One region of the Halomonas sp. MCCC 1A11062 genome, then DNA from elsewhere that is predicted to be linked to it. Evidence: predicted binding sites of a transcription regulator. Region 1 holds the regulator's gene; each other region holds the start of a gene.
The links. The regulator LexA, encoded in region 1, represses DNA repair genes until DNA is damaged. The targets are predictions, from matches to a motif close to TACTGTNTANNTANACAGTA.
Positions count from the first base shown of each region.

Region 2: a site for LexA is predicted at 2,209-2,228, ahead of umuD (translesion error-prone DNA polymerase V autoproteolytic subunit). Genes of this name have one in related genera too.
Region 3: a site for LexA is predicted at 1,665-1,684, ahead of recA (recombinase RecA). Genes of this name have one in related genera too.
Region 4: a site for LexA is predicted at 3,969-3,988, ahead of recN (DNA repair protein RecN). Genes of this name have one in related genera too.

Region 1 covers NZ_JABFTW010000009.1:74,953-80,723, forward strand. The annotation lists gene HOP58_RS11720 (hypoxanthine-guanine phosphoribosyltransferase) at 70-648, opposite strand; gene nagZ (beta-N-acetylhexosaminidase) at 690-1,703, opposite strand; gene HOP58_RS11730 (L,D-transpeptidase) at 1,805-2,323, opposite strand; gene HOP58_RS11735 (TetR/AcrR family transcriptional regulator) at 2,325-2,993, opposite strand; gene lexA (transcriptional repressor LexA) at 3,191-3,838, shown strand; gene dinB (DNA polymerase IV) at 3,975-5,024, shown strand; gene HOP58_RS11750 (energy-coupling factor ABC transporter permease) at 5,061-5,732, opposite strand; gene purU (formyltetrahydrofolate deformylase) at 5,751-5,771, opposite strand, start outside.
Region 2 covers NZ_JABFTW010000026.1:51,732-55,235, forward strand. The annotation lists gene HOP58_RS19850 (hypothetical protein) at 1-155, opposite strand, end outside; gene HOP58_RS19855 (Y-family DNA polymerase) at 468-1,754, opposite strand; gene umuD (translesion error-prone DNA polymerase V autoproteolytic subunit) at 1,751-2,191, opposite strand; tRNA gene HOP58_RS19865 (tRNA-Gly) at 3,143-3,216, opposite strand.
Region 3 covers NZ_JABFTW010000007.1:69,774-75,544, reverse strand. The annotation lists gene mutS (DNA mismatch repair protein MutS) at 1-928, opposite strand, end outside; gene HOP58_RS09590 (CinA family protein) at 1,100-1,627, shown strand; gene recA (recombinase RecA) at 1,762-2,826, shown strand; gene HOP58_RS09580 (regulatory protein RecX) at 2,860-3,342, shown strand; gene alaS (alanine--tRNA ligase) at 3,515-5,771, shown strand, end outside.
Region 4 covers NZ_JABFTW010000001.1:483,765-489,535, reverse strand. The annotation lists gene dnaJ (molecular chaperone DnaJ) at 1-1,015, opposite strand, end outside; gene dnaK (molecular chaperone DnaK) at 1,121-3,052, opposite strand; gene grpE (nucleotide exchange factor GrpE) at 3,174-3,803, opposite strand; gene recN (DNA repair protein RecN) at 4,038-5,714, shown strand.

The sequences.
Region 1 (5,771 bases):
ACTTTCAATTATCTGCATGCAGGACTTGCACTGACATTCCGAAATCTATCGCGAATGAGGCGTTCCGAGCTACAGACCTTTGGGCGCGAAGATCCCCGGCGCATTGCGCCAGTAGCCCTTGTAATCCATACCGAAGCCGAACACATAGCGGTCGACCACTTCAAGGCTGCAGTAGTCGGCCTTGAGACCCGGCACCGCCTTGCGGTCATGACGCTTGTCCACCAGCACGGCGGTGGAGATGCTCGCCGCGCCGGCCTCCTGGCAATAGTCGAGAATGGCGGCAAGCGTCGCGCCTTCGTCGAGGATGTCGTCGACGATCACCACATGGCGGCCGGCCATGGGGATCTCCGGCGACACACGCCAGAACAGCTCGCCGCCGCGGATGCCGCCGCGGTAGCGGGTGGCATGCAGGTAGTCGACTTCCAGAGGGAAACCGAGCCGGGTGAGCAGGTGTCCCGTGGTGATCAGGCCGCCGTTCATCACGCAGTAGAAGACCGGTAGCTTGTCGCCCAGATCGGCCGTGATCTGCTCGGCCATGCGATCCAGCGCGCGCTCGACCTCCTCATGACTGATCAGGCAGTCGGCGTTGTCCATCACGTCGCGCATGGTGGCCAGGGATTGATGAAAGTCGGCTTCGAGTTTGGGCATGTATGACTCGTTTCAACGAAGGTAAACGGGAAGAGAAAGAGTTACAGCGAGGCCATGGCTTCGAGACGGGCATGCACCCGGCGCCAGCGACCCAACGCTGCCAATGAATCGATGTCGGGACGTGCACGACCGTAGCGCAGGCGCGAGCCCAGCCGTACGCTTCGGCCCTGGCAGGCATCCAGCGCTTCGAGCGCGGCGGCGCGGTCGTTGCAGACCAGCACCATGTCGCAGCCGGCATCCAGCGCGGCCAAGGCGCGTTCGCCCGGCGAACCGGCGTAACCGGCACCTGCCATGCCGAGGTCGTCAGAGAAGATGGTGCCCTTGAACCCCAGCGACTCGCGCAGCAGACCCAGCCAGCTCGCCGAGAAACCGGCCGGACGCGCATCGAAGGCGGAGTAGACGACATGTGCCGGCATGACGCCATCCAGCCGCGAGCTCAGCTCGGCGAAAGGAATCAAATCATGTTGGCGCAGCTGCTCCAGCGGACGGTCGTCGACGGGCAGCTCCAGGTGGGAATCGGCCGCCACGCTGCCGTGCCCAGGGAAGTGCTTGCCCACCGCCGCCATGCCGGCTTCGTGCAGGCCGCCGATGAAGGCCCCCGCCATGGCCGCCACGGCATGGGGATCGGAAGAGAAACTGCGATCGCCGATGACACTGGAAATGCCGGTATCGACATCGAGCACCGGGGCGAAGCTGAGGTCGAGTCCGCAGGCGGCCATTTCCATGCCCAGCAGCCAGCCGGCATCTAGGCACAGGCGCAGCGTAACCTCGGGATTCGCTTCGTAGTCACGACCGATCCTGCCCATGGCGGGCAGACGCGTCACGCCGTCACGCAGGCGCTGGACGCGCCCCCCTTCCTGATCGATGGCCAGCAGCAGCCCAGGGCGAACGCTGCGAATGGCATTGCACAGCTCGCGCACTTGTCGCGCATGCTCGACGTTGCGCGCGAACAGGATGACACCCCCGACCTCCTGGCGCATGAGCAGTTCGCGCTCTTCGCTACGCAACTCGGTCCCTTCCAGGTCGAGCATCACCGGACCTAGGGTCTGGGTCATGAGCGGAGTCCTTTGGCCATGAAAGGGAGCTGATTCTAGACGAAAGCCGTGCCAGGCGACAGCCACCCCCTAGCACGATCCGGTGCGACTGAATCCGCGCTCTATTCGTGGAGCCAGACCGGCGTTCCGGGCGGCGCCAGCGCGAAGACCGCGAGCAGATCCGCATCGCGCATGCGAATGCAGCCATGCGAACGCGGCACCCCCATCGGCTGATCGGGCGGCGTACCATGCAGGTAAATGTAGCGTCTTTGGGAGTCGACGGCGCCCCCGCGGTTGAACCCCCGCTCGAGCCCGCACAGCCAGAGGATGCGCGTCAGTATCCAATCGCGTTCCGGATGGGCCTCGGCCAGCGATTGGCTGAACGTCTCACCGGTATGACGCCGACCGCGAAACACGCTACCGGGGGGCAAGCCATCGCCAATGGCGGCCCGCACGTAATGCCAGCCGAGCGGTGTACGGCCGCTGTCTTCACGTTGGCCGGTACCGGCAAGCCCGGTGGAAACGGACCACTCTTCCTGCCGCTGCTCGCCCTGCCAGTGCACGAGGCACTGGCGGCCGATGTCGACCTCGAGCCATACCCCTTCACTGGGAGGCAACGCATCGAGCCTCGGCGTTTGCATCTCAGCTCGCCTTGGCCGGCTGCACGGCGGGCGGCGGCGGCAGCGGCGCATTCATGGCGGCGACCACGACCGGCCGCAGACGGCGTATCAGGTCACGCACCGACACGTGCTCGTGATAGTCCTTCTCGGCGATGTCTCGTAGCGCATCGAGACCGGACAGCGTGAAGATCACCGTGCCCAGCACGAAGTGCAGACGCCAGAAGCGTTCGGCATCCGGCAGCTCGGGGGTGGCGCGACGCACCAGGTCGGTGAAGCGGGTGAAGACGCTGCCGTACTCCTCCTGGATGTGCCGCCGCAGATGCCCCTGGGCCTGGCTGTAGGCCAACCCCAGCAGCTTCATGAACACCTTGAGGCTGTGCTTCTCCGCCGGCACCTCGAGCACGGTGCGCGCCATGGTCTCGAGCAGCTCTTCCAACGGAATGACGCCACCGGCATGCTGCGCCTCGAGTTCATCGAGGGCATGATGGAAACGCACCGTGAAAGGGTCAAGGTAGCGTGAGAATACCGCCTGGATCAGCGCCTTCTTGGAGCCGAAGTGATAGTTCACTGCCGCTAGATTGACGCGCGCCTTGCTGGTAATGGTGCGCAGTGAGGTCTCGGCAAAACCGCGTTCGGCAAAAAGCACCTCGGCGGTATCGAGAATGCGCGTGACGGTATCGGTCTGGGCCATGATCAATTCCCGCTGGAAACGCCTGTTTTAAACATTACAAAAGTCTACGTCATTCGCTGCCTTCTCACAACGTATAGCGTTGCATCAGCGTTTTAAACGACACCGCGGAATACAGCTCGGCTGAACTTCACTTTTACTGGATAGACTTCCATGCTGTATACTTGCACAATAGAGCAAGACAGCCATCGGAGTTCGCCATGAGCCGCCCCCTCACCTCGCGCCAGCAGAACGTGTACGACTTCATCGTCAAGACCATGCACGAGCTCGGCTATCCTCCCACTCGGGCCGAGATCGCCCGGGCCCTGGGTTTCCGCTCGCCGAACGCCGCCGAGGAGCACCTGCGTGCGCTGGAGCGCAAGGGCGTGATCCGGGTGATACGCGGCACTTCGCGCGGCATACGCCTGCCGGCACAGGACAACGATACCAGCGCCCTGGAGCCCAACAGCGAGGGGTTGCCGGTGATCGGTGAGGTCGCCGCCGGTAGCCCGATCCTCGCCGCCGAGCATATCGATCGCTACTGCCCACTGCCGCCGGACTACTTCACGCCCCGCGCCGACTACCTGCTCAAGGTTCGCGGCCTGTCGATGAAGGATATCGGCATCCTCGAAGGCGACCTGCTGGCGGTGCATCGCACCGAGCGTGTGCGCGACGGCCAGATCGTGGTGGCGCGTCTCGAAGACGAGGTGACGGTCAAACGCTTCCACCGCCAGGGCCATCGGGTCGTGCTGGAAGCGGAGAATGCGGAGTTCGCTCCCATCGAGGTCGATCTGCGCCATCAGGAACTCGAGATCGAAGGGATTGGGGTGGGGGTAATTCGTGGCGGCAACGGCCAAGCTTTAGGGTAAGAGCTGGCTGCGCTCGGCCATACGGCGTTAAAAATTGGCTTAAAATGCTCATTTGCAAAAGCAAACTCCGCTTTTTCGCCAATTTTTGCCTTGTCTGGCCTTCGCTCGCTCAGCTCCGATGCCTTGGTGAAACACCATGAGTCGCAAGATTCTGCATGCCGACTGCGACTGTTTCTATGCCGCGGTGGAGATGCGCGACAACCCGGCGCTGCGCGAGGTGCCGCTGGCCATCGGCGGCAGCGCCGAGGGCCGCGGGGTGATCGCTACCTGCAACTATCCGGCGCGGGCCTACGGCATCCGCTCCGCCATGCCGACCGCCAGGGCTCTGCGCCTGTGCCCCCACCTCACCCTGCTCAAGGGTGACTTCGACCGCTATCGCGAAGCCTCGCAGCAGCTGCTGGCCATCTTTCACGAGCTGACGCCGCTGGTGGAGCCGCTCTCGCTGGATGAGGCCTTCCTCGACGTCACCGACGTCACGCGCTTTTCGGGCAGCGCCACCTGGATGGCGCGCTGGTTGAAGGAGGAGTGCTTCAAACGCGTCGGAATCACCGTCTCGGTAGGCGCGGCCCCGGCGAAATTCCTGGCCAAGATCGCCAGCGACTGGGAGAAGCCGGACGGCCTCACCGTCATCGCCCCGGACCAGGTCGATGCGTTCCTGCGCCAGTTGCCCGTAACCAAGCTGCACGGCGTCGGCCCGGCCACGGCCAAGCGTCTCGAGACGCTCGAAATTGCCACCTGCGAAGATCTGCAGCAGGTTCCTCTGGAACGCCTGCTGCAGGAATTCGGCAAGTTCGGCCGCCGCCTGTTCGAACTGTCGCGGGGCATCGACGAGCGGCCGGTGCGCATCGAGCGCGAGCGCAAGTCGGTGAGCGTGGAGACCACCTTTGCCAGCGACCTGCCCGACCTGGCCCAGTGCTACGAACAGTTGAACCCGCTCTGCGAACGCCTGGAGGCGCGTCTGGCTCGCCACGGCCACCCGCCCGTGTCGGGGGCCTTCGTGAAGGTACGCTTCGACGACTTTTCGCTGACCACGCTGGACTCCCGAGGCGCTTCGCCCAGCGCCGAGACCTTCGCCTCGCTGATGGAGCAGGCCTGGGCCAGGCAAGGACGCCCGGTGCGCCTGCTCGGCGTGGGCGTGAGGCTGGTGTCGGACGATGCCAGACGCCAGCTCAGCCTGCCCTTCTGATTCCTCGCCGCCTGCCACTCAACTACCGCCTCCCGATCACTTGGTATCGATATAGCGGTGGCTGTCGAAGGTGGCGACCCAGTGGGGGTGGTAGACCATTAGAATGCTGAGCAGCATCCCGGTGATGAAGGCTTCGGGCGGCATCAGCAGTGGCAGGAACAGTGCATACTCCCTGGCCAGGTACACCGCCTCCGGATCGCCGGCCGCCAGCATGACCAGCCCCAGCCCAGCGCCCCCAGCTCCCAGCGCTGCCAGCGCCGCACCGAAGAAGCCGCATACGAATATGAGCACGAACAGGTTGTCGGGCAGATAGCGGTCCACGATGCGCCAGATCGACACCGTGATCATCATGGGAATCACCCCGTTGACCAGCACGTTGACGCCCAGCAAGGGCCAGCCGACCTTGCCCAGCAGCACCAGGGAGAGATTGGCGATCAGATTGGTCATGAGCGCCAATGGCGCCTTGAAGATCAGCGTCAGCAATGCCGTGAGCATCAAGTGCAGGCTCAGCCAGTCCACCGACTGCGCCCTGAGCTGCCACATCAGCACGACCGCCACGCTTGCCGCCAGCCAGCGGTGCTGCAGAGCCCGGTCGCTCAGCAGCACCTGCCAGGAGTGATGCACCACCGACAGCCCCAGCACCGACAACGATACCGCTGCGCAGGCGAGCAGTATCCATGTCGGTAGTATCAGCTCGGATATGGTCATGCCGAACTCCCTTCGGGTTCAGGCAAAGACGACCGTCTT
Region 2 (3,504 bases), on a different contig from region 1:
TCCGCGAGCACCTGGTCGAGCGGTTTGTGCTCCAGGCTCACCGCAGCGCGTGCGGCGGTATAGGTCCCCTTGTACTCCCGGGCGATTTCGCTGTCGCTCATGCTGTCGGGCAGTTGCTCCTTCTCGCGGATCACGTCGATGACGGCCTTGTCCATGTCGTCCTCCATGTCGCGCCGTTCACTGTGAAGGGTAGTGCAGAGACGGGATGAGGGCCCAGCGGGCCGCCATTTCGAAGTGTTTGTAAGATATTTCCTACAAAGCGAAGCGGCAATGTCTTACGTCGCTTCATATCGTGCGTTAAACCACGTTCCGCTTGGAGCGGCTACCTTATGGATAACGGGGCAACGGAGAGCCCCTCAGGGAAGACAGAGCAAAGGATTGTTCGGTACCAAGGATGCTCGAGCAGGATGCTTGAGAAGGTGGAAAGGAAGCGAAGATTCAGCCCGGCCTCACGGCCGGGTTTCGCGTTATAGCGCCCTGGCCTTGGGCAGCTCATCCCAGCGTGTCGTGCTCCTATCCGAGCGATGGGCGCAGCGCAAATGCCACGCCGCCCCGGGGGTGGGCATGCCTAGCTTCACCGTATCGCGCCCCATCCTGCGGTTCAGGGTATCCAGCACGTCCATCAGCTTCTGGCTGCGCTGCCGCTCGGCATCGCTCTGGGGCGTATCCAGTAAAGAGAGCTGCTGGCGGTCGGCGTCGATCAGGTCGAGCAGCATCACGCCGCCTTTCTGGTACAGGTGGCCCTTGCGGTAGATCCGCTCCAGGGCGTGGCCGGCGGCATGCAGGATCTCGCGGCTGTCGGCGGTGGGGCGGGGCAGTTCGAGTACCAGGCTCGGTGAGTGTGGCAGCAGGTCCTGCCGGTGCGGGTTGGTCTTGAGGAACACCAGCACCGCCTTGGCGAGACCGTTCTGGCGGCGCAGTCTCTCGGCGCTACGTTGGCCGTACTGTCGAATCGCCTCGCGAATCTCGTCCAGGCTGTCGGTGAGCCTGCCGAACGAGCGGCTGGTCATGATGTGCTGGCGGGCTTCATCGAGGTCGCTCATTTCGATACAGGACACACCGCGCAGCTCCTGGGCGGTGCGTTCGAGGGTGACCGAGAAGTGGCGCCGGATCTCCTTCGGGTTGGCTTGGGCGAGGTCCCAGGCGCTCTTGATGCCCATCAGGGCCAGACGCTCGACGAGCCGCCGGCCCACGCCCCATACATCGCCCAGGGGGGTGTTCTGCAGCAGGTCGCGGGTTTCCGCGCTGCCGGCGTGAAGTATGCAGACGCCCTGGCAGGCCGGAATCTTCTTGGCGGCACGGTTCGCCAGCTTGGCCAGGGTGCGCGTGGGGGCCACGCCTACGCATACCGGAATGCCGGTGAACTGGCGCACCTTCCGGCGCAGCTGCCGGGCGTGTTCGAGCAGTGGCTCGTGGGCGAAGCCGTCGAAGCGAACGAACATCTCATCGATGGAGTAGGGCTCTACGGCTGGACTGAACTCCTCAAGCACTGCCTGCACCCGCTGGCTCATGTCGCCATAGAGCTCGTAGTTGGAGGAGAGCAGGTGGATCTGCCCGCTGCGTACCAGAGGCTGAAGCTTGAAGGATGGCATTCCCAACTTGATGCCGAGGGCCTTCAGCTCGTCGGAGAGCGAGATGACGCAGCCGTCGTTATTCGACATTACCCCAACAGGTAAACCGCACAGCCGGGGCTGGAAGACGCGCTCGCAGCTGACATAGAAGCTGTTGCAATCGACCAGACCGATCATGCTCATACCGGGTACTCGTGGATGACCGCACGCACCACGCCCCACACCTGACACTCGATGTCGACGAGCGGGATCGGCGCATAGCGTGGATTGCCCGAGCAGAGGCACGGCACCTTGCCGCGCAGCTCGTATCGCTTGACGGTGATCTCACCCTCGACCAAAGCTACCAGGATATGGCCGGGGCGGGGCTCGAGTGAGCGATCGACCAGCAGCAGATCGCCTTCGTGGATCCCCAGGCGCTCCATGCTGTCGCCGGTCACGCTCATGAAGAACGTCGACGAGGGGCGTTTGACCAGGCGCTCGTTGAGGTCGAGCGTACGGCCTTCGTAGTCCTGCGCCGGGCTGGGAAAGCCGCTGAGGCCGGCGCGGCCCAGGGCCAGCGGGTGAGGCAGCGCAAGCGGTGGTGGCTCGGGGTGAGCTGGGATGAGGTTTGCCAGTGTCATGTGAGTCCCTTGGTGTTTTCTGTGTTTTTGTACAGTATTTGCGACACTGGCACTGTCAGGCAACAGGTAAGTGCTAATGGAAGTTAGCTTGGGGAGCGTGTCGGCCTGGCGAAGGTGAGCGAAGGGCGGCGTAATCAGACTCCTTTGTAGGAGATAGCCTACAAACACGAAGCAAATTTCTTACGCCTTTCGATATCCTGAGTTAAACCACTGCTGGCGCGAAGCTACTACCCTGTGGGTAACGGGCTAGGGAAAGCCCTACAGGGAAGGCCGAGCGACGGAATGCTCTTACCCCAAGGAGGCTTGGGCAGGATGCCCAAGGTTTGGTTGGATAGGGACGCATCGATAGAAGCCCGGCCCGTGCGGTCGGGCTTTTTTTTGTTGGCACACCAGCCAGGCGACACGGCTTCCTTCGTCAGCTGTTCCCGGTATCCGTCTCCCATGCGAGAGACGCTATGGTTTCGCGTTCTTACGGGTTCGCCAAAATATCGCGTCTCATCGAGCCTGCCCTGGCCACCGCCGGGGCTCTTTTATTGGCGTTTTTTCACCTAGCTACAGCGGGTTCACGACTCAGTACCTGATCGTGAGGGGCCAAAGCTGACAGCTCGAGTCGGCAATCTCTTACAACAATTGAAGTCAAAGCTAATACATGGCGCACGTCTTGGCTGGCATAGTAGGCGCATCGGGCACGGAGGCCCTGCAGGGAAGGACACGTCAAGGGAGACTCAGGAACCAAGGAGGCTCAAGCAGGAGGCTTGAGGAAGTGGAAAGGAAGCGAAGACCCAGCCCGGCCTCATGGCCGGGCTTTCGCGTTCTGGGCTTTCGCATTCACGGTCCAGGGTTCCGCGCCGCCAGCTTGCCGTTACCGTAGCCATTGGTATAGCCACACATGTAGCCATCAACCCTTGCTGAGGAAGGGAGGCTGGAGAAATCAATGGATTGGGGAGACGCTGGAGCGGGTGAAGGGAATCGAACCCTCGTCTTAAGCTTGGGAAGCTTCTGCTCTACCATTGAGCTACACCCGCAGAGGGGTTTCGATAGTAAAACCAAGGGCTTGAGCATTGCAAGCCATCCTGTCGACTAGTTGCTGCTTTTTTTCATGCCACTGTTTTTACTGAGCTTTTTCGTGTCGTGATAGGCGGCACGGTGCGGTTGTGCGCGTCTTGGGCGGCGCGCGCCAGAGATCGTGGTGACAAACGGACAAAAAAATTATCGAACAGTGGCGAACTTTTTTGCTTGCTGCTGTCATATCTGATACAGGCAACAGCGCGATGGCAGTCGCTAACACTGTTGCTCTGGCTCGCAGTTTCGAT
Region 3 (5,771 bases), on a different contig from region 1:
TGAGCAGCCGCGAGCCCATGGCGGTGGCGGTGGTGTCGAGCACGCTGGCCAGCGTATTGTCGCCACCCCCGCCGAGATTGATGTCGATCTCCAGATTGCGCCGGCTGGCGGCGTCGATCACCACGGCGTCGTCGCGGTTCTCCACCCCCAGCGCGGTGACGTGGGGCAGCGGCGAGCGCTGGGTGTCGCGGGCGTATTCGACCAGCACCCCGGCGGCGGTCAGCGCGGCCTCGAGATGGGCACAGCCGAAGCCGCGCAGGTCCTGCACCTGGAACTGGTCGCACAGCAGGCGCGTGGCCGATTCGAGATCGAACAGCCAGTCGCTCTGGCGGCGCAGGCCCGGTCGCCCTTCCAGGGCGGGCGGCAGCGACAGGCTCTCGGCGATGAGCAGCTCGGCGGGGTCGAGACGCTGAAGCTCGGCGAGCATGTCGCCCTCGCCCTCCACCTCGAGCACGCTGAAGCGTCCACTGGAGAGCTCCAGCCAGGCGATGCCCCAGCAGTCGCCGGCCGGGTGCACGGCCACCAGCAGGTTGTCGCGGCGGGCGTCGAGCAGCGCCTCGTCGTGCAGCGTGCCGGGGGTGACGATGCGCACCACGCGGCGCTCCACCGGTCCCTTGCTCGTCGCCGGGTCGCCGATCTGCTCGCAGATCGCCACCGATTCGCCGGCCTTGACCAGGCGCGCCAGGTAGCCCTCGGCGCTGTGGTAGGGTACGCCGGCCATGGGGATCGGCTTACCGGCGGACTGGCCGCGCTGGGTCAGGGTGATGTCGAGCAGGGCGGCGGCGCGCCTGGCGTCGTCGAAGAACAGCTCGTAGAAATCGCCCATGCGATAGAAGAGCAGCACGTCGGGATGCTCGCGCTTGATCTTCAGGTACTGGGCCATCATCGGGGTGTGGGCCGGCATGGCCGTCTGGACCGCGTCGTTCATGCGTTCTCGGCTGGCTCGTCGATTGTATGGGGCGTGGGAGGGCAAGGTTAACATGCACGGCCCGGAGCCGACACGCTCGGGGCCGGCGGGAATCTGCGCAGAGGATGGCCTGTCGCTTCGGGAAGGATGCGCTATGGTGGCAGGCAGTCCCATTCGATCAGGAGCGATACCATGCCGCATAGTGCTTCCAGCCTGGCCAACCTCGATCTCACCACGCTGGCCGAGCGCCTCGGGCGGCGCTGCCGCGAGCAGGGCGTCAGCGTGACTGCGGCCGAATCGTGCACCGGCGGCGGGGTGGCCAGTGCCATCACCGCGGTGGCGGGCAGTTCGGACTACTTCGAGACCGGCTACGTGACCTATTCCAATGCGGCCAAGGCCCGCCTGCTGGGCGTTGCCGAGGCGCTGATCGCCCAACACGGTGCCGTCAGCCGCGAGGTGGTGGAGGCGATGGTGGCGGGCGCTTGTCGCGACAGCGGCGCCAAGCTGGGAGTGGCGATCAGCGGCGTGGCCGGGCCCGATGGCGGTACGCCGGAGAAGCCGGTGGGTACCGTATGGCTGGCCTGGGGCAGTGAGCACGAGCAGCGCGCCGAGCGCTTCCACTTTCCCGGCGACCGCCGGGCGGTGCGCGAGCGGGCGGTGCGCGAGGCCATCGTCGGGCTGATTCGCTACCTGGAGAACCCGCCGGGGCAGGCACGTTGAACGAGTGACTAGGCGCGCGGCGTTTTTTTCGTCATACTACTGTCCAACCATACAGTGTCCGGGCGTGCTCCCCTTGGCGGCCCACCATTCATCATTGCATTTGCAGCGTCTGCGAGTTCTGCGAGGAGAGCCTCATGGCACAGGATGAAAATCGTTCCAAGGCATTGAATGCCGCCCTTTCCCAGATCGAGCGGCAGTTCGGCAAGGGTACCGTGATGCGCCTGGGCGATGCGCCGCGGGTGGCGATGCCTTCGGTGTCCACCGGTTCGCTGGGGCTGGACATCGCCCTGGGCATCGGCGGCCTGCCCTTTGGTCGCGTGGTGGAGATCTTCGGTCCGGAATCCTCGGGCAAGACCACCCTGACCCTGTCGGTGATCGCCCAGGCCCAGAAGCAGGGCAAGACCTGCGCCTTCATCGATGCCGAGCACGCCCTCGACCCGAGCTACGCCGAGAAGCTCGGCGTCAACCTCGACGACCTGCTGGTATCGCAGCCGGACACCGGCGAGCAGGCGCTGGAGATCTGCGACATGCTGGTGCGCTCCGGCGGCGTCGACGTGATCATCATCGACTCGGTGGCGGCGCTCACCCCGCGGGCCGAGATCGAGGGCGAGATGGGCGACTCTCACGTCGGCCTGCAGGCGCGCCTGATGTCCCAGGCGCTGCGTAAGATCACCGGCCACATCAAGAACGCCAACTGTCTGGTGGTGTTCATCAACCAGATCCGCATGAAGATCGGCGTGATGTTCGGCAGCCCCGAGACCACCACCGGCGGCAACGCACTGAAGTTCTACGCCAGCGTGCGCCTCGACATCCGCCGCACTGGTTCGGTCAAGCAGGGCGACGAGGTGACCGGCAACGAGACCCGCGTCAAGGTGGTGAAGAACAAGGTGGCACCGCCGTTCCGTCAGGCCGAGTTCCAGATTCTCTACGGCAAGGGCATCTACCACGCCGGTGAGGTGATCGATCTTGGCGTACAGTGCAACCTGGTCGACAAGGCCGGCGCCTGGTACAGCTACAAGGGCAACAAGATCGGTCAGGGCAAGGCCAACGCCGCGCAGTTCCTCGAGGACAACCCGGCGGTGATGGAGGAGATCGAGAGCCAGATCCGCGGCCAGCTGCTGGCCACGGCGGCGCCCAAGGAAGAGGAGGTCGCCGAGCCGCTGGCCGCCGAGGCCGAGCGCGAGGACGACCTGCTCTAAGCATGCTGCTCTAAAACCATGTTGCGCTAAACCATGCCATTGCAGCCCGGCTCCGAGCGTGCGTCGTCCCCGCGGGACGACGCTATCCGCCTGCTGGCCCGGCGCGAGTACGCTCGCGCCGAGCTGGCCCAGCGGCTCGCGGCGCGAGCCCACTCGGCCGAGGCGATAGCCGCCTGCCTCGACGCCCTGGTCGACGAAGGCCTGCAGTCCGACACCCGCTTCGTCGAGAGCTTCGTGCGCTCGCGCATCGCGCGCGGCCAGGGCCCGCTGAAGGTGCGGGCCGAGCTGGAGCGGCGCGGCGTCGAACGCGCCCTGATCGCGGCCGCACTGGCCGAGGCCGAGCGGGAGGGCGAGGTCGACTGGTTCGAGCTTGCCGCCGCGACGCTGGCGCGGCGCTATTCCCAGCCTGACAGCACCCCCCGCGAGCGCGCCCGGCGCGAGCGTTTCCTGGCGTCTCGCGGTTTCGAATTCGAGCATGTGCGCTACGCCCTCGAGCGGCTCGATTCGGTCGAATGACGCTCGCTTGGGCGCCTCCTCTTTAGTCGCTTGACAACTGCGCTATAATGCCTCCCTTTGTGAACGCCCTCGGTGGCGCTCCTGACACGCCAAGGCGTGCGAATTCGGCCATGTGAAGCGCGCCGAGCGCGCCTGCCCGTCGGGTGACCACGCTCATCGCCACGGATATGCCATGAAAAGCGCAGACATCAGACAGGCCTTTCTGAATTACTTCGAGGAGCACGGGCATACCGTTGTGCCATCCAGCTCCCTGGTGCCGGGCAACGACCCGACGCTGCTGTTCACCAATGCCGGCATGGTGCCGTTCAAGGACGTCTTCCTCGGCCGCGACCCGCGCCCCTACGTGCGTGCGGCCTCGTCCCAGCGCTGCGTGCGCGCCGGCGGCAAGCACAACGACCTCGACAACGTCGGCTACACCGCGCGGCATCACACCTTCTTCGAGATGCTGGGCAACTTCAGCTTCGGCGACTACTTCAAGCGCGACGCCATCCGTCTCGCCTGGACCTTCCTCACCGAGCGCCTGGGGCTGCCGGCCGAGAAGCTGTGGATCACGGTGTTCACCGAAGACGACGAGGCCTACGGCATCTGGGCCGACGAGATCGGCGTGCCTCACGAGCGCATCGCGCGTATCGGCGCCAAGGACAACTTCTGGCAGATGGGCGATACCGGGCCCTGCGGCCCCTGCTCGGAGATCTTCTACGACCACGGTCCCGAGGTGTGGGGCGGCCCACCCGGCACCCCCGAAGAGGACGGCGATCGCTACATCGAGATCTGGAACCTGGTGTTCATGCAGTTCGACCGCGACGCGGCCGGCAACCTGAACCCGCTGCCCAAGCCCTCCATCGATACCGGCATGGGCCTCGAGCGGGTGGCGGCGGTGCTCCAGGGCGTGCACTCCAACTACGAGATCGACCTGTTCCAGAACCTGCTGAAGGCGGCCGCCGATGCCACCGGCCACGCGGATACCGACACGCCCTCGCTGCGGGTCATCGCCGACCATATCCGCTCCTGCGCCTTCCTCATCGCCGACGGCGTGCTGCCCTCCAACGAGGGGCGCGGCTACGTGCTGCGCCGGATCATCCGCCGCGCCATTCGTCACGGCCACAAGCTCGGCGCCAAGGAGCCGTTCTTCCACAAGCTGGTGGCGGCACTCGATGCCGAGATGGGTGAGGCCTACCCCGAGCTGCGCGAAGCCCGCGGCCAGGTCGAGCGCATCCTGCTCAAGGAGGAGGAGCAGTTCGCGCGCACCCTCGAGCACGGCATGAGCCTGCTCGAGGAGGCCCTGGCCGGGCTCCAGGGCGACGTGCTGCCGGGCGAGACGGTGTTCAAGCTCTACGACACCTACGGCTTCCCTTACGACCTCACCGCCGACGTCTGCCGCGAGCGCGGTGTCAGCCTGGACGAAGCCGGCTTCGAGCGTGAACTCGAGGCCCAGCGCGAGCGCGCCCGTGCCGCCAGTCAGTTCGGTGCCAGCCAGGGTGTGGCGCTGGAACTCGAAGGCGAGACCGCCTTCACCGGCTACGAGCGGCTCGAAGACCGCGCCACCGTCACCGCCATTGCCGACCATGAGGGCAATGCCCTGGTTGCGCTGGAAGCCGAGCAGCGCGGCATCGTGGTGCTCGACCGTACCCCCTTCTATGGCGAGTCCGGCGGCCAGGTGGGCGACACCGGCTACCTGACGCTCGACGGCGGACGCTTCCTGGTCACCGATACCCAGAAGCAGGGCGGCCATCACCTGCATCACGGTGTGCTGCTCGAAGGTCGCCTGAGCGTGGGCGCCGAGGTAACGCCTCAGGTCGATGCCAGGCTGCGCGGCGCCACCATTCGCAACCACTCAGCCACTCACCTGATGCACAAGGCGCTGCGCCTGGTGCTGGGCGACCACGTGCAGCAGAAGGGTTCGCTGGTGACGCCCGAAAGGCTGCGCTTCGACTTCAGCCACTTCGAGGCCATGACCGCCGAACAGCTGGCCGAAGTGGAGCGTCTGGTCAACGAGCAGATCCTGGCCAATGCGCCGACCCGCATCGAGCAGATGACGCTCGACCAGGCCAAGGCCAGGGGCGCGGCGGCGCTGTTCGAGGCCAAGTACGCCGACAGCGTACGGGTGCTGACCATCGGCGCCGATGATTTCTCCATCGAGCTGTGCGGCGGCACCCACGTGGCTCGCAGCGGCGACATCGGCTGCTTCCACATCGTCAGCGAGCAGGGCATCGCGGCGGGCGTACGCCGCATCGAGGCGATCACCGGTGAAGGGGCGCTTGCCTACTTCCGCGAGCAGGAAACGCGCCTGGCGCGCATCGGCGAGCGTCTCAAGGCCAAGCCGGAGCAGGTCGAGGAGCGCGTCGAGTCGCTGGTGGAGCGTAACCGCAGCCTGGAGAAGGAGCTCGAACGGCTCAAGGCCAAGCTGGCCAGCGCCGCGGGCAGCGACA
Region 4 (5,771 bases), on a different contig from region 1:
TGACCGGGGTCTCCACCACCACCTTGCACAGCAGGTCGCCGGGGGGGCCCCCGCGAACCGGCTTGACGCCCTTGCCGCGCAGGCGGAACAGCTTGCCGGTCTGGGTCTCGGGCGGAATCTTGAGCTTGACCCGGCCATCCAGGGTGGGCACTTCGAGCTCGCCACCGAGTGCGGCATCGACGAAGTTGATCGGCACCTCGCACTGCAGGTGCTTGCCGTCGCGCTGGAAGATACGGTGTGGCTTTATCGCCACCTGCACGTAGAGATCGCCGGGCGGGCCGCCGTTGATGCCGGACTCGCCCTCGCCGTTGAGACGAATGCGGTCGCCGGTATCGACCCCAGCGGGAATCTTCACCGACAGGGTGCGGGTCTCACGCACACGGCCTTCACCGTGGCACTTGTGACACGGCACCTTGATGTGCACGCCGCTGCCGTGACAGGTGGGACAGGTCTGCTGCACGGCGAAGAAGCCCTGCTGCATGCGCACCTGACCCAGGCCGTTACAGGTGGGGCAGGTCTCCTTGGTGGAGCCCGGCTCGGCGCCCTCGCCGTCGCAGCGGCTGCACTCCACGTGACGCGGCACGCGAATGTCCACCGTGGTGCCGGCCACCGCGCTCTCGAGATCGAGCTCGAGGTTGTAGCGAAGGTCGCTGCCGCGCTGCGGCGCATGGGGGCTGCGCCGACCGCCGCCGCCACCGAAGATGTCGCCGAACACGTCGCCGAAGATGTCACTGAAGCCGCCGGCACCCGCACCGCCGAAGCCGCCAGCGCCGAAACCGCCGGCCTGTCCGTCTACGCCGGCATGGCCGAACTGGTCGTAGGCGGCACGCTTCTCGCTGTCGGAGAGGATCTCGTAGGCCTCGGAGACCTCGCGAAACTTCTCCGCGGCCTTGTCGTCATCCGGGTTACGGTCCGGGTGGTACTTCTGCGCCAGCCGTCGGTATGCCTTCTTGATCTCTTTGGTGTCGGTCCCTCGTTCGACACCGAGCACCTCGTAATAATCGCGTTTGGACATGGGTCCATGCGCCTCCTGGTCTAGGCAGTGCTGCCCGATCCGCGGAAACGGCAACGCGGGAGTCGTCCCCCCGCGCTACCGTCGTCCGTGGCATCGCCTTGGCGATTACTGCTTCTTCTGATCGTCGTTGACTTCTTCGTACTCGGCGTCGACCACGTCGTCTTCCTGCTTGGCACCGGCCTCCTGGCCCTCGCCACCGGCCTGCTGGGCGGCCTCGGCCTGGGCGGCATACATCTTCTGCGCCAGGTTACCGGAGAGCTCGGTCAGCTTGTCCAGCTTGGCCTGGATGTCGTCCTTGTCGTCGCCCTTGAGCGCTTCCTCGAGTTCGGAGGCGGCCGTCTCGATGGCCTGCTTCTCCTCGTCGGTGCCATGCTCGCCGGCTTCCTGCACGGTCTTGCGCGCGGCGTGGACCATGCCGTCGGCCTGGTTGCGCAGCGCCACCAGCTCCTCGAACTTCTTGTCCTCGTCGGCGTGGGCCTCGGCGTCGCGCACCATCTGCTCGATCTCGTCGTCAGTCAGACCGCTAGAGGCCTTGATGACGATCGACTGCTCCTTGCCGGTGGCCTTGTCCTTGGCGGACACGTTGAGGATGCCGTTGGCATCGAGGTCGAAGGCCACCTCGATCTGCGGCACGCCGCGCGGCGCCGGCGGAATGTCGGCCAGGTCGAAGCGGCCCAGCGACTTGTTCTGGCCAGCCTGCTTGCGCTCACCCTGAAGCACGTGAATGGTCACGGCAGTCTGGTTGTCATCCGCGGTCGAGAAGGTCTGGGTCTTCTTGGTCGGGATGGTGGTGTTCTTCTCGATCAGCGGGGTCATCACGCCGCCCAGGGTCTCGATACCCAGGGTCAGCGGGGTGACGTCGAGCAGCAGCACGTCCTTGACGTCGCCGCCCAGCACGCCGCCCTGGATCGCCGCACCCACGGCCACGGCCTCATCCGGGTTGACGTCCTTGCGCGCTTCCTTGCCGAAGAAGTCGGCGACTTTCTTCTGCACCAGCGGCATGCGGGTCTGACCGCCGACCAGGATCACGTCGTCGATCTCGGAAGCGGACAGGCCGGCGTCGGACAGCGCGGTCTTGCACGGCCCCAGCGAGCGCTGCACCAGCTCTTCCACCAGCGACTCCAGCTTGGCCCGAGTCACCTTCACATTGAGGTGCTTGGGTCCGGTGTTGTCGGCGGTGATGTAGGGCAGGTTGACGTCGGTCTGCTGCGCGCTGGAAAGCTCGATCTTGGCCTTCTCGGCGGCTTCCTTGAGGCGCTGCATGGCCAGGTTGTCGCCGGACAGGTTGATGCCGCTGTCGGCCTTGAACTGATCGACCAGGTAGTTGATCAGCGCCATGTCGAAGTCTTCACCGCCGAGGAAGGTGTCGCCGTTGGTGGCCAGCACCTCGAACTGGGTCTCGCCGTCGACGTCGGCCACCTCGATGATGGAGATGTCGAAGGTACCGCCGCCCAGGTCGTACACGGCGATGGTCTTGTCGCCGCGCGACTTGTCCATGCCGTAGGCCAGCGCCGCCGCGGTGGGCTCGTTGATGATGCGCTTGACTTCGAGACCGGCGATACGACCGGCGTCCTTGGTGGCCTGACGCTGGCTGTCGTTGAAGTAGGCCGGCACGGTGATCACCGCCTCGGTGACCGGCTCGCCCAGGTAGTCCTCGGCGGTCTTCTTCATCTTCTTCAGCACTTCGGCGCTGACCTGCGGCGGTGCCAGCTTCTTGTCCTTCACCTGCACCCAGGCGTCGCCGTTGTCGGCCTCGGTGATGCCGTAGGGCACCATCTTGATGTCCTTCTGCACCACGTCATCCTTGAAGCGACGACCGATCAGGCGCTTGATGGCGTACAGGGTGTTCTGCGGGTTGGTCACCGCCTGGCGCTTGGCCGACTGCCCCACCAGAATCTCGCCATCATCGGTATAGGCGATGATGGAAGGCGTGGTGCGGGCACCTTCGGCGTTCTCGATCACCTTGGCGCTGTCGCCGTCGAGCACGGCCACACAGGAGTTGGTGGTCCCCAGGTCAATACCGATGATGCGTCCCATAGGAAATCCTCGAAAATTCGTTTGCCTTGAATCCATCGCTGCGGCAGTTGCCGCGGTTGACGTCTATCTGGGGGCGCCGGGTGGCTTTTCAAGCCCCGCCCCCGTTTTCATTCGCTAGGCCTCAGCCGGTGGCCTGACTGACCACCACCATGGCCGGACGCACCAGGCGCCCGTTGAGCAGGTAGCCCTTCTGGATCACTTCCATCACGCTATTGGGCTCGAGCTCGGGGTTGGGCACCATGGCCATCGCTTCGTGGAACTTCGGGTCGAACGGCTCGCCGGCCGGCTCGACCGTTTCGACGCCGAACTTGGCCAGCACGTCCTGCTGCATCTTCAGCGTCATGGCCACGCCCTCGCGGTGAACATCGCTGGCGTCCTCGCCCATGGCGTCCAGCGCCTTCTCCAGGCTGTCGACCACCGGCAGCAGTTCCTTGACGAAGCGCTCCAGGGCGAACTTGCGCGCCTTCTCGGCCTCCTGCTCGGCGCGGCGCCGCACGTTCTGCGCTTCGGCGGCGGCGCGCAGCGCCTGGTCCTTGGCCTCGGCCAAGCTCTGCTCCAGCTCCTCGACCTGGGCTGCCAGCATGTCGGCCTCGGGGTTGTCGCTCACCTCCGTCGGCTCCTCGGAAGCCGCGGCGTCGTCCTCCACGAGGCTAGCCGCATCGTCCAGCTCGCCTTCCAGCGGCTCCGGACGGGCCTCTTTCTCGCGCCGCGCCAGCTCGTCGTCAAGCGGGGTCTGGGGTTCTTTAGCCATGCGCATCTCCTGAAGCAGCACCGGCCCAGCGAGGCCGGAAAGATTTCGAATCGGCAAATGCCTTGTAAGGTCTGCGGCCTATATGGGGGTCCTCGCCGCAAACTCAAGTGATCGGGCATCAACGATGGGGTCTGTTTTGCGCATGTGTTGTGAGCGAACCTCGACTACTGTATAAAAACGCAATAACGTGTATGGATATCCAGCTCACCAGGATACCGGCCGCCGGGAGGTCCCATGCTGACTCAGCTTGCCATTCGCGATTACGCCATCGTCGATACGCTCGATCTGGAGCTTGCCGGCGGCATGACCGCCATCACCGGCGAGACCGGCGCCGGCAAGTCGATCCTGCTCGGCGCCCTGGGGCTGTGCCTGGGCGAGCGCAGCGACGCCGCCAGCGTACGCCACGGCTGCGAGCGCGCCGATCTCTCGGCGCGCTTCGACATCGCCGCCCTGCCCGCCGCCCGCACCTGGCTCACGGAGCGCGAGCTGCCCGACGACGACTGCCTGCTGCGCCGGGTAGTGACCGCCAGCGGCCGCTCCAAGGCATGGATCAACGGCCAGCCGGCCACGGTGGCCGATCTCAAGGCACTGGGCGAGCACCTGGTCGAGATCCACGGTCAGCATGCCCACCAGCTGCTGCTGCGCGAGGAGACCCATCTGCGTCTGCTCGACGACTTCGCCGGCAACCGCGCCGCGGTGAACGAACTCAGCGAGACGTTCCGCCGCTGGCAGGCGACCCGCAAACGCCTGAAGCAGCTGACCGAGAGCGGCGACGAGGTGCAGGCGCGCCGCCAGCTGCTGCGCTATCAGGTCGAGGAGCTCGATCTCCTGGCGCTAGGTGACGAGGAGCTCACCACCCTGGAGCACGAACAGGAGCAGCTCGCCCACGCCGAGGAGACGCTGCGCGAGGCGCAGCACGCCGCCGAATGCTGCGACAACGACGAAGGCGGCGTATTGACTCTGCTCAATCAGGCGATACATCGGCTCGATCCGCTGCCAGGCAGCGACCGCGGCGCACTGGCCGAGATCCTCGCCATGCTGGGCGAGGCGCGTATCCAGGTCGAGGAAGCCGTGCGCGAGCTGCACCGCTTCGCCGACGCCACCGAGCTGGACCCGGAGCGCCTGGCCTGGGTCGAGTCGCGCCTGGGCGAGGTGCATCGCATCGCGCGCAAGCATCACGTCATGCCCGAGGAGCTGCCCGCCCTGCACCGCCGGCTGCAGGTCGAGTTGGAAAGTCTGGAAGGCGGCGAACACGACCTCGAGGCTCTGCGCGCCGAGGTCGAGAGCCTGCGCGACAGCTGGCGCGAGCAGGCACGAAGCGTTGGCGAGACCCGCCAGCAGGCAGCGGCCAGGTTCGGCAAGGCGGTGCAGGAGCAGCTCGCCTTCCTGGCCATGGGCAAGGCGCGTTTCGAAGTGGAAGTCACGCCGCGCCAGAGCCCGCAGGCAGACGGCATGGAGGAGGTGCGCTTTCTGATCAGTGCCAACCCCGGCCAGCCGCCGCGCCCGCTGGCCAAGGTCGCTTCGGGCGGCGAATTGTCGCGAATCAGCCTGGCGATCCAGGTGGTCGCCGCGCGCCACTCGACCATCCCCAGCCTGGTGTTCGATGAGGTCGACGTGGGCATCTCCGGCGCCACCGCCGAGATCGTCGGTCAACTGCTGCGCCGGCTGGGCGAGCAGGGCCAGGTGATGACCGTGACCCACCTGCCCCAGGTGGCGGCACAGGCCCACCACCACCTGCACATCGAGAAGCAGGCCAAGCGCGACACCACCCTGACCCGCATGGCGCTGCTCGACGAGGCCGGCCGGGTCAGCGAACTGGCGCGCATGCTGGGCGGGGTGAATCTTTCCGACCGCACCCTGGCCCACGCACGCGAGATGCTGGATGCCAGCCAGCAGGGTGCGTCGCACTGAGGGCCCACAGCCTGCGACCGGTTGACGCACCGTAAAGCAAAGCGGCCCCGATCGATG